2 regions of the Afipia felis ATCC 53690 genome follow, and region 2 is predicted to be linked to the other one. Evidence: predicted binding sites of a transcription regulator. Region 2 holds the regulator's gene; the other holds the start of a gene.
What was found. Region 2 encodes HrcA, which represses chaperone genes, less so after heat shock. Its sites were predicted from a motif close to GTTAGCACTCNCNNNNNGNGAGTGCTAAC; they were not measured.
Positions count from the first base shown of each region.

Region 1: the regulator HrcA is predicted to act here: its motif matches at 2,927-2,955, upstream of HMPREF9697_RS10100 (co-chaperone GroES).

Region 1 covers NZ_KB375270.1:2,124,370-2,129,166, forward strand. Annotated here, with positions in the region: gene HMPREF9697_RS10085 (protein phosphatase CheZ) at 147-911, shown strand; gene HMPREF9697_RS10090 (MFS transporter) at 972-2,174, opposite strand; gene HMPREF9697_RS10095 (hypothetical protein) at 2,242-2,739, opposite strand; gene HMPREF9697_RS10100 (co-chaperone GroES) at 3,027-3,323, shown strand; gene groL (chaperonin GroEL) at 3,374-4,797, shown strand, end outside.
Region 2 covers NZ_KB375270.1:2,832,304-2,837,100, forward strand. Annotated here, with positions in the region: gene HMPREF9697_RS13395 (hypothetical protein) at 1-395, shown strand, start outside; gene grpE (nucleotide exchange factor GrpE) at 412-1,011, opposite strand; gene hrcA (heat-inducible transcriptional repressor HrcA) at 1,110-2,201, opposite strand; gene rph (ribonuclease PH) at 2,357-3,073, shown strand; gene rdgB (RdgB/HAM1 family non-canonical purine NTP pyrophosphatase) at 3,073-3,711, shown strand; gene hemW (radical SAM family heme chaperone HemW) at 3,701-4,797, shown strand, end outside.

The DNA.
Region 1 (4,797 bases), 710 kb from region 2:
TTTATTTTTAATGAAAGGCGACACGCCATGGTTAATTGCCGTTGAGCATGTTCAGAATATTTTCCCAGACGCAAAGCTGCCCATGAACCGGGCGTTAAATAGCCGACCGCTACACGTTTGCGCATTGAGGTTGGGGAAGAATTCCAATGACAGCTCAGCGCAAGCGTTTTCGCATTGAAGAATTGCAATTCGGCGCCATGCCGGAATTGAACGACGCAGGATCCGATCAGATGCATGAGCGCATCATGACCGAGCTACGCGTCATTCGCGAACAGATGGGCCGGATCACGCTGGGCTCCCGCGTCCGGACTGAAGACAACACGATCACGCAGGAAGAAGCTAACGCCAAGGCCGCGCTCGAATCCTACCGTGCGCAGATCGCCCAGTGCGAGAAGCTCAAGGTCGAGCTCGACCTGATCCACGAAGCAATCAACCGCACCAAGGAAGAAATCGCCGTGCTGCACGGCACGAGCTTCAGCGGCGCGGAAATGTCGAAGGTCACCGGCGAGCTCGGAGCCATCGTCGGGGGCACCGAAGAAGCCACCGACCAGATTCTTGCCGCCGCGGAAGCCATCGATCAGGCTGCCAGCGCGCTCGCCAAAGGTACCTCGGCCGATCAGCAGGAACGTATGGTCGCCGACATCTCCGAGCGCGTCATCAGCATCTTCGAAGCCTGCAACTTCCAGGACCTCACCGGCCAGCGCATCAGCAAGGTGATGAACACGATGAAGTTCATCGAGCATCACATCAACGTCATGATGGACATCTGGGGCGGCGTCGACGCCATCAAGGCGCATGCGCCGGCGATCCTCGATACCCGCGAGGGCGACGCCAAGCTGCTCAACGGACCGAAGCTCGACGGTGACGAAGGGCACGCTTCGCAGAACGATATCGACGCGCTGTTCAACTAAAAGCCGCGTCCGCCACATTCAAAACGCCCCCGCCTCGTCGGGGGCGTTTTTGTTTCCGCTTCACACCCGCCGCAGCAGCGAGAAGGAAAGCAGCGCCAGAGCAATCGCCATGATGATAATTTCGAGAGCGGCCTGATCGGACCAGCGATCGATGACAAAGGCGAGAATGAACGGCGAGAGCGCCTGCGTGATCTGGCCCGGCCGCGAAATTCGCCCGACCACGCGGCCATAGCCTGTCGGACCAAAGGTCGCGAGCGGCAGCGCGCCACGCGCGATCGTCATCACGCCATTGGCCGCACCGAACAGAATCGCGAAGATGATGGCATGCAGCGTCTCGATGCCCGCAAACGCCAGAACCGAAAAGGCGGCCGCCATGGTGCACATCGAGAACCGCGCCACCCAGACGGGGTGCAGCCGCCCTTTGCTGGCGAAATCCGCAAAGCGCGTCACAAGCTGGGCAGGACCAAACATCGCACCGATCGTCACGGCGAGACCCGGATCGAGTCCACCACGCTGCAGGATCGGCAAAAGATGCGTCGTGGTGCCCGACAGCGCGAAAGCATGACCTGCGAAACCTGCCGCCATCAGGAAAAAAGACCAGCCATGCGGCTTGACGAAGCGCTTCTTCGCAGCCGGCTCGTCGGCCGCCGCAACCGCGGTCTTCATCTGCGCCTTGCGCCTTGGCAACGCAAACCAGTGCAACGGCGCGATCAGCAAAGCGAGCACCGCCGCCCAGGTAAAGAACACACTTTTCCAACCGAAATGCTCGATCAGGAAATGCATGAACGGCCACCCCACCGTGGAGGCAAGGCCGCCAGAGAACGTGACAACAGTGATCGGCCCGCGAGAGGCCATCCCATAAATGCGCGTGAGCGTGGTGAAGGCGGGATCGTAAAGGCAGCTGGAAATGGCAAGCCCGATCAGAATCCATGCCAGCACGTAGACGATGTAATTGGGCGCCAGTGGAAGCAACACCAGTCCAGCTGCACCGACCAATGCGCCGACAGACATCACCAGATTACCGCCGCGCTTGTCGATCAACCCACAAGTATAGGGCGCACATAGCCCCGAAATGCCAAGCGCAATGGAAAATCCGGACAACGCCAACGGCAGCGACCAGCCGTGCACATCCGCGATATAGGTCATGGTGAGGGCGGGAGGATAAAATAACGCGCCCCACCCCAGAATCTGGGTGACGCACAACACCGCAACCGCGCGATGAGGCCCTGCAATCAGCGCGGCCGGTCCGGCAAAAGGGTTCATATCACCGGCATTAATGTCAGGATTCGCGGATTAAAGAAGAGCAGCCCGCGCAGCCGGTTCCGTTTTTCTATGCACGCGGCGCGCAGCGCACATAGACCATGGTGCCGTATCGCGTCGCAGCATCCGGATCGATGAAGCGGGTGGTCAGCACGCGGCCATCGAACGAAACGATCTCGCGATCCTGCGGACCGCCGGCCGGACCCGCGGGGCCGATGTAGTTCTTGCCGCTCTGGCTGCCTTTGAGGCGCAATTCTTGCGGGGTCGCCTCATCGGCGAGATGCATGATGACGCCGCCCGTCGGCCCCTTGCCGATCACGTAAGGCTGCCTGCACTGGCCCCGCGCGGCGTTCTCGGTGCGCACGCGGTCTTCCGGCTTGTGATAGGCGGCGAGACCCCAGCGGCCAACCAGTTCATCGGCGCGGATCGTTGCGGGAATTTCCGGCGGCGCCGCCGGTTCCTGCGACACGGGCGTGTTGCCATTGAGACTGAAACTGCTGCAACCACCGATCAAGGCGGCAAGAACCGAAACTATCGCCAATTTCGAAGTGGTGCGCAGACTGATCATAAATTCTCCTACACGGACTTCATGAACCACGTTTGCCAGCCTGGCAAGCGGCGTCACTCCCTCAGAGTCCATTGTTCGAACGCGGGTGATGGCGTTCGAGCATCTTATAATGACCTCACCAAGGTCTTAAGCGAGCGGCGTTGCTTGACAGGAAAAGCGCCAACCCATATTTCCCCTCGGCAACAACATTAGCACTCCCAAAATGGGACTGCCAATCTCGTTCGAAGGGCAATCGCTCGCTTCGCCCGATTCCAAGAACACTGAAACCAACGCTGAAGGACACCATCATGGCCAAAACCACGTTCCGTCCGCTGCACGACCGTGTTGTCGTCAAGCGCATCGACGCTGAAGAAAAGACCAAGGGCGGCATCATCATTCCGGACAACGCCAAGGAAAAGCCTTCGCAGGGCAAGATCGTCGCCGTCGGCCCGGGTGGCCGCGACGAAGCCGGCAAGCTGATCCCGATCGACCTCAAGGTCGGCGACGTTGTTCTGTTCGGCAAGTGGTCGGGCACCGAAGTGAAGCTCGATGGCGAAGACCTCCTCATCATGAAGGAGTCCGACGTCATGGGCGTGCTGGCCTAAGCAGCCTCTCCCGACCTCATCCAAGACATCTCAATTCGGAGTAATTTTTCATGGCTGCCAAGGACGTTAAATTTTCGGGCGACGCGCGCGAACGCATGCTGCGCGGCGTCGACACCCTCGCCAACGCCGTCAAGGTGACGCTGGGCCCGAAGGGCCGCAACGTCGTGATCGACAAGTCGTTCGGCGCGCCACGCATCACCAAGGACGGCGTCACCGTCGCCAAGGAGATCGAGCTCGAAGACAAGTTCGAGAACATGGGCGCGCAGATGGTGCGCGAAGTGGCTTCCAAGACCAACGATCTGGCTGGCGACGGCACCACCACCGCGACCGTTCTCGCGCAGGCGATCGTGCGCGAAGGCGCGAAGTCGGTTGCCGCCGGTATGAACCCGATGGACCTGAAGCGCGGCATCGACATCGCAGTTGCCGCCGTCATCAAGGACATCGAGAAGCGCGCAAAGCCCGTCGCGTCGTCGTCGGAAGTCGCACAGGTCGGTACCATTTCGGCCAACGGCGATTCCACCATCGGCAAGATGATCGCGCAGGCGATGCAGAAAGTCGGCAACGAAGGCGTCATCACGGTTGAAGAAGCCAAGTCGCTCGACACCGAAGTCGATATCGTTGAAGGCATGAAGTTCGACCGTGGCTATCTCTCGCCCTACTTCGTCACCAATGCCGAGAAGATGACCGCCGAACTCGAGGATACCTACATCCTCCTCCACGAGAAGAAGCTCACCGGCCTGCAGGCGATGCTGCCTGTGCTGGAAGCTGTGGTGCAGTCTGGGAAGCCGCTCCTGATCATCGCGGAAGACATCGAAGGCGAGGCGCTCGCGACCCTCGTCGTCAACCGTCTGCGCGGTGGCCTCAAGGTTGCGGCTGTGAAGGCTCCGGGCTTCGGCGATCGCCGCAAGGCGATGCTCGAGGACATCGCGATCCTCACCGGCGGCCAGCTCATCTCCGAAGATCTCGGCATGAAGCTTGAGAACGTCACGCTCAAGCAGCTCGGCCGCGCCAAGAAGGCGGTGATCGACAAGGAGAACACCACCATCGTCGGCGGCGCCGGCAAAAAGGCGGAGATCGAAGCTCGCGTCAACCAGATCAAGGCGCAGATCGAAGAAACCACTTCGGACTACGACCGTGAGAAGCTGCAAGAGCGTCTTGCCAAGCTCGCGGGCGGCGTCGCGGTGATCCGCGTCGGCGGTGCGACCGAGATCGAGGTGAAGGAAAAGAAGGACCGCGTCGAAGACGCGCTCAACGCGACCCGCGCGGCCGTTCAGGAAGGCATCGTTCCCGGCGGCGGCACCGCGCTGCTGCGTGCCAAGAAGGCGGTCGGCCGCATCAACAACGACAACGCCGATGTCCAGGCTGGCATCAACATCGTGCTCAAGGCGCTGGAAGCTCCGATCCGTCAGATCGCGGAGAACGCCGGTGTCGAGGGTTCGATCGTGGTCGGCAAGATTCTGGAGAACAAGACCGA
Region 2 (4,797 bases):
CCATCGCGCCGCGCTCGGCGGTGCTGCTCAGCGATGGCGACGACGATGCCAAGCTCGACAGCGCTGCCTACATCATGGTCGGCGTGATGCAGGGCGCGCCCGCCCAGCCGGACGATCGCGGCCGCTTCGCGCGCGACCTCGCCGCTAACATCGCGGGCCTGCGCGATGTCAAAATGACCAACAACGAGCCGTTGCGGATCGACGGCAGCCCGGGTTTCGAGACACGCCTGGAAGGCGTGACCGGCACCGCGAACACGCCGGTGCGGGTGGTGCAATGGCTGCGCTTCGGCTCAGGGTCCGCGACGCTGCGCATTGTCGCAAGCGCACCGCAGTCCGAATGGTCGGAGGCCTTCACGCGTTTCCGCACCGTGCGCGACAGCATCAGCGCGAAATAACGCCGAGACGCTTCGATCAGCTTGCGGATTTGGGTTCGTTCTTCGAGACCCCGACCAACGCCGGACGAAGCATGCGCTCGCCGATCATGTAGCCAGTCTGGATCACCTGCACGACGGTGCCGGGCGCGACGGAATTGTCCGGCACCTCGTACATCGCCTGATGCACGTTCGGATCGAACTTCTCGCCCATCGGATCAAACTTCTTCACGCCGTTCTTCTCGAGCGAGCGGTGCAGCGAGCGCTCGGTCAATTCGACGCCTTCGATCAGCGCCGTGAGGCCCGCATCGGCGGTGGCACGGTCCTCCGCAGGCACCGCGTCGAGCGCGCGCTGCAGATTGTCGGCAATTTCCAGAATGTCGCGCGCGAAACCGGCGATGCCGTAGGCGCGTGCGTCCGCGACCTCACGCTGGGTGCGCTTGCGCAGGTTTTCCATCTCCGCCAGCGTGCGGAGCATCTTGTCCTTGGCGTCAGCCGCTTCCTTGACGAGCGCCTCGGAGGGCGTTTCCTCCGGATCGTCGGGCATGATGTACGGCTTGGAGACGCGCGGTTCGCCGGGCTTGCTGCCCGCGTTGTCCGCCGCTTCAGAAAATTCCTTCTGGCCGTCTTTGTCGGTCATCACGCTTCCACTGTCTGATTGAACTGATTGAGGGGTGTTCTTGTTGGCATATCGTCGTTTGGCCGCCAAAATCAAGCGCAGCCGCCAGTCCAAAATACCTATTTGCCGAGCATCTGGCTGACGATGCGCGCGGCATAGTCCACCATCGGGATGACGCGCGCGTAGTTCAGCCGCGTCGGACCGATCACGCCGAGCACGCCGACGATACGGCCGGAACTATCGCGATAGGGCGCGGTGATGGTCGAGGAGCCCGACAGCGAAAACAGCTTGTTCTCCGAGCCGATGAAAATCCGCACGCCGTCGCCACGTTCGGCGAGGCCCAGCAGGTCGGCGACGCCCTTCTTGGTTTCCAGATCATCGAACAACAGGCGCACGCGCTCGAGATCTTCCATGGCGTGAAGATCTTCGAGCAGGTTGGCATGGCCGCGCACGATCAGGCGGCGTTCGTCGGTCGAGCCGCCCGACCATGAGGCGACGCCCGCCGAAATGATCTTCTGCGTGAGCTGATCGAGCTCGTTGCGGCTTTGCGCCAGCGCCGCTTCGAGATCGGCGCGCGCTTCGCTCAACGTGCGGCCGCGGATGCGGGCGTTGAGGAAGTTCGAGGCCTCCACCAAGACCGAGGACGGCACGCCCGGCGGCAGCGGCAGAATGCGGTTTTCGATCTGCCCGTCTTCCGACACCAGCACGACCAGCGCCTGTTCCGGCTCAAGCCGCACGAATTCGATGTGCTTCAGCCGCGCGTTGGACTTGCCCGTCAGCACCACGGCGGCGGCGCGGGTCAGGCCAGAGAGCCGCGTCATCGCATCGCTCAGCGTCGCCTCGATCGACTGCTGCTTGCCGATGGCGGCGAGCTGCGCCTGAATCGATTGCCGCTCGGATTCGGTGAGGTCCCCGACCTGCATCAGCGCGTCGACGAAGAAACGCAGACCGAGATCGGTCGGCAGACGGCCGGCGGAGGTGTGCGGCGCGTAGATCAGGCCGAGATGTTCGAGATCCGCCATGACGTTGCGCACCGAGGCCGGCGACAGCGGCACCGAGATCATGCGCGAAATGTTACGCGAGCCAACCGGCTCGCCGGTGGCGAGATAGTTCTCGACAATTTGCCGAAAAATATCGCGCGAGCGCTCGTTAAGCTGGGACAGCGCCGCGCTCGGCGTGATCAGCGAGTCTTTCGGGTCGTGATGCGACAACCATGTCTCCTGTGGAAGCATCAATCTAATCCGGGGCTTAATGTGTTCCCCCCGCGCGCGGCTGACAAGCACCTTGATGCCTTTCGGCCTTGCCGCGCGCGGCGCACCCTCCTAAAAGCAGCCCCAAGATCCTTCCTGCTTTTTTGGAGAGAAATATGCGTCCCAGCGGCCGCGCGCCCGACGAACTGCGCCCCGTCTCGCTCGAGCGCGGCGTGGTGAAATACGCCGAAGGTTCCTGCATGGTGAAATTCGGCGACACCCATGTGCTCGTCACCGCGACGCTGGAGGAACGGCTGCCGCCGTGGCTCAAGGGCCAGGGTCGCGGCTGGGTCACCGCCGAATACGGTATGCTGCCGCGTGCCACCCATGATCGCGTCCGCCGCGAGGCCTCCGCCGGCAAGCAGAGCGGCCGCACCGTCGAAATCCAGCGGCTGATCGGCCGTTCGCTGCGCACCACCGTCGATCTCGTTGCGCTCGGCGAACGCCAGATCACCGTTGACTGTGACGTGATCCAGGCCGACGGCGGCACCCGCACCGCCTCCATCACCGGCGCGTGGGTTGCGCTCGCCGATTGCCTGCAATGGATGAAGGCGCGCAACATGCTCAAATCCGATAACGTGCTGCGCGATAACGTCGCCGCAATCTCCTGCGGCATCTACAACGGCACGCCCGTGCTCGATCTCGACTACGCCGAGGATTCGGAAGCGGAAACCGACGCCAATTTCGTCATGACCGGCGACGGCCGCCTCGTCGAGGTGCAGGGCACCGCCGAGCGGACGCCGTTCTCGCAGGACGAGTTCCTCAAGCTGATGGCGCTCGCGCAGAACGGCATCGGCCGTCTCGTCGAGTTGCAGAAGATCGCGATGGCTTAATGTCCGACCACCGCAAGATCACAGGCCGCCTTGTCATCGCGACCCACAATTCCGGCAAGCTTGCCGAGATGCGCGAACTGCTCGCGCCTTACGGCATCGAGGCAGTGTCCGCGGGCGAACTGAATCTGCCGGAGCCAGACGAGACCGGCACGACGTTTGTTGCCAACGCGCGGATCAAGGCGGAAGCTGCTGCGAAGGCAACCGGACTTCCCGCCTTCGCCGATGATTCCGGCCTGTGCGTCGATGCGCTCGACAGCCAGCCAGGCATTTATTCGGCGCGCTGGGCCGGACCGTCCAAAGATTTCATGGCGGCGATGACACAGATCGAGCGGCTGTTGCAGGAGCGCGGCGCGACCGAGCCTACAGAACGCAAAGCGCAGTTCGTATCCGCGCTGTGCGTGGCGTGGCCGGACGGACATCTTGAAGAAGTGGAAGAGCGTGTCGAGGGCCAGATGGTCTGGCCGCCGCGCGGCGATGCGGGCTTCGGCTACGACCCGGCATTTCTGCCGGACGGCCACACCCGCACCTTTGGCGAGATGACGAGCATCGAGAAGCACGGACTGCCGCCGCTTGGCCTCGGCCTGTCGCACCGCGCGAAGGCGTTCGTGAAGCTCGCGGAGATCAGCCTTGCACGCTGACGCGCAAAATGCCTTCGGCGTTTACGTGCACTGGCCGTTCTGCCTGTCGAAATGTCCGTATTGCGACTTCAACAGCCACGTCCGCCATACCGCGATCGACGAGGAGCGTTTTGCCCGCGCCTTTGCGCGCGAGATCGCAACCACGGCGGCGCGGGTTCCCGGCCGCACCGTAACCTCGATCTTTCTCGGCGGCGGCACGCCGTCGTTGATGAAGCCGCAGACGGTCGGCGCGATTCTCGACGCCATTGGCGAGCACTGGAACGTCGCCGGCAATGTCGAGGTCTCGCTTGAAGCGAATCCGACCAGCGTCGAGGCAACCCGCTTCGCGGGCTATCGCGCGGCGGGCGTCAACCGCGTTTCGCTCGGCGTACAAGCGCTCGACGATGCTTCACTGAAGGCGCTGGGCCGTTTGCACAGCGCCCGCGAGGCGCTCGATGCGGTTGCGATCGCGCGCGGCGCCTTCGACCGTTATTCGTTCGACCTGATCTACGCGCGCCCTGACCAGAGCGCTGCTGCATGGACGCAGGAACTCAATCTCGCGATCTCGGAAGCGGCCGAGCATCTGTCGCTCTACCAACTGACCATCGAGGAAGGCACGCCGTTCTTCGGCCTGCACCGCGCGGGCAAACTCAAGACGCCCGATGAAGACCTCGCGCGCGCACTCTATGACGTGACGCAAGACGTCTGCGCAACGCACGGCCTTCCGGCCTACGAGATTTCCAACCACGCGCGCCCCGGTGCGGAGTGCCGCCACAACCTCGTTTACTGGCGCGGCCAGGAATATGCTGGCATCGGTCCCGGCGCGCATGGACGGCTCGACATCGGCGGCATCCGCCACGCGACCGCGACCGACAAGCGCCCGGAAGCATGGCTCCTGCGCGTCGAGGAGGACGGCCACGGCCTCGCCAGCGACGACCTGCTCGACAGCGAACAGCGCGCCGACGAATTTCTGCTGATGGGCCTGCGGCTCGCGGAAGGCATCGATCCGAAGCGCTATGCGGCCCTCGCCGGACGCCCGCTCGATCCGCACCGCATCGCCGCGCTGAAGGACGACGGTGCCATCGTCATGGACGACAACGGACGGCT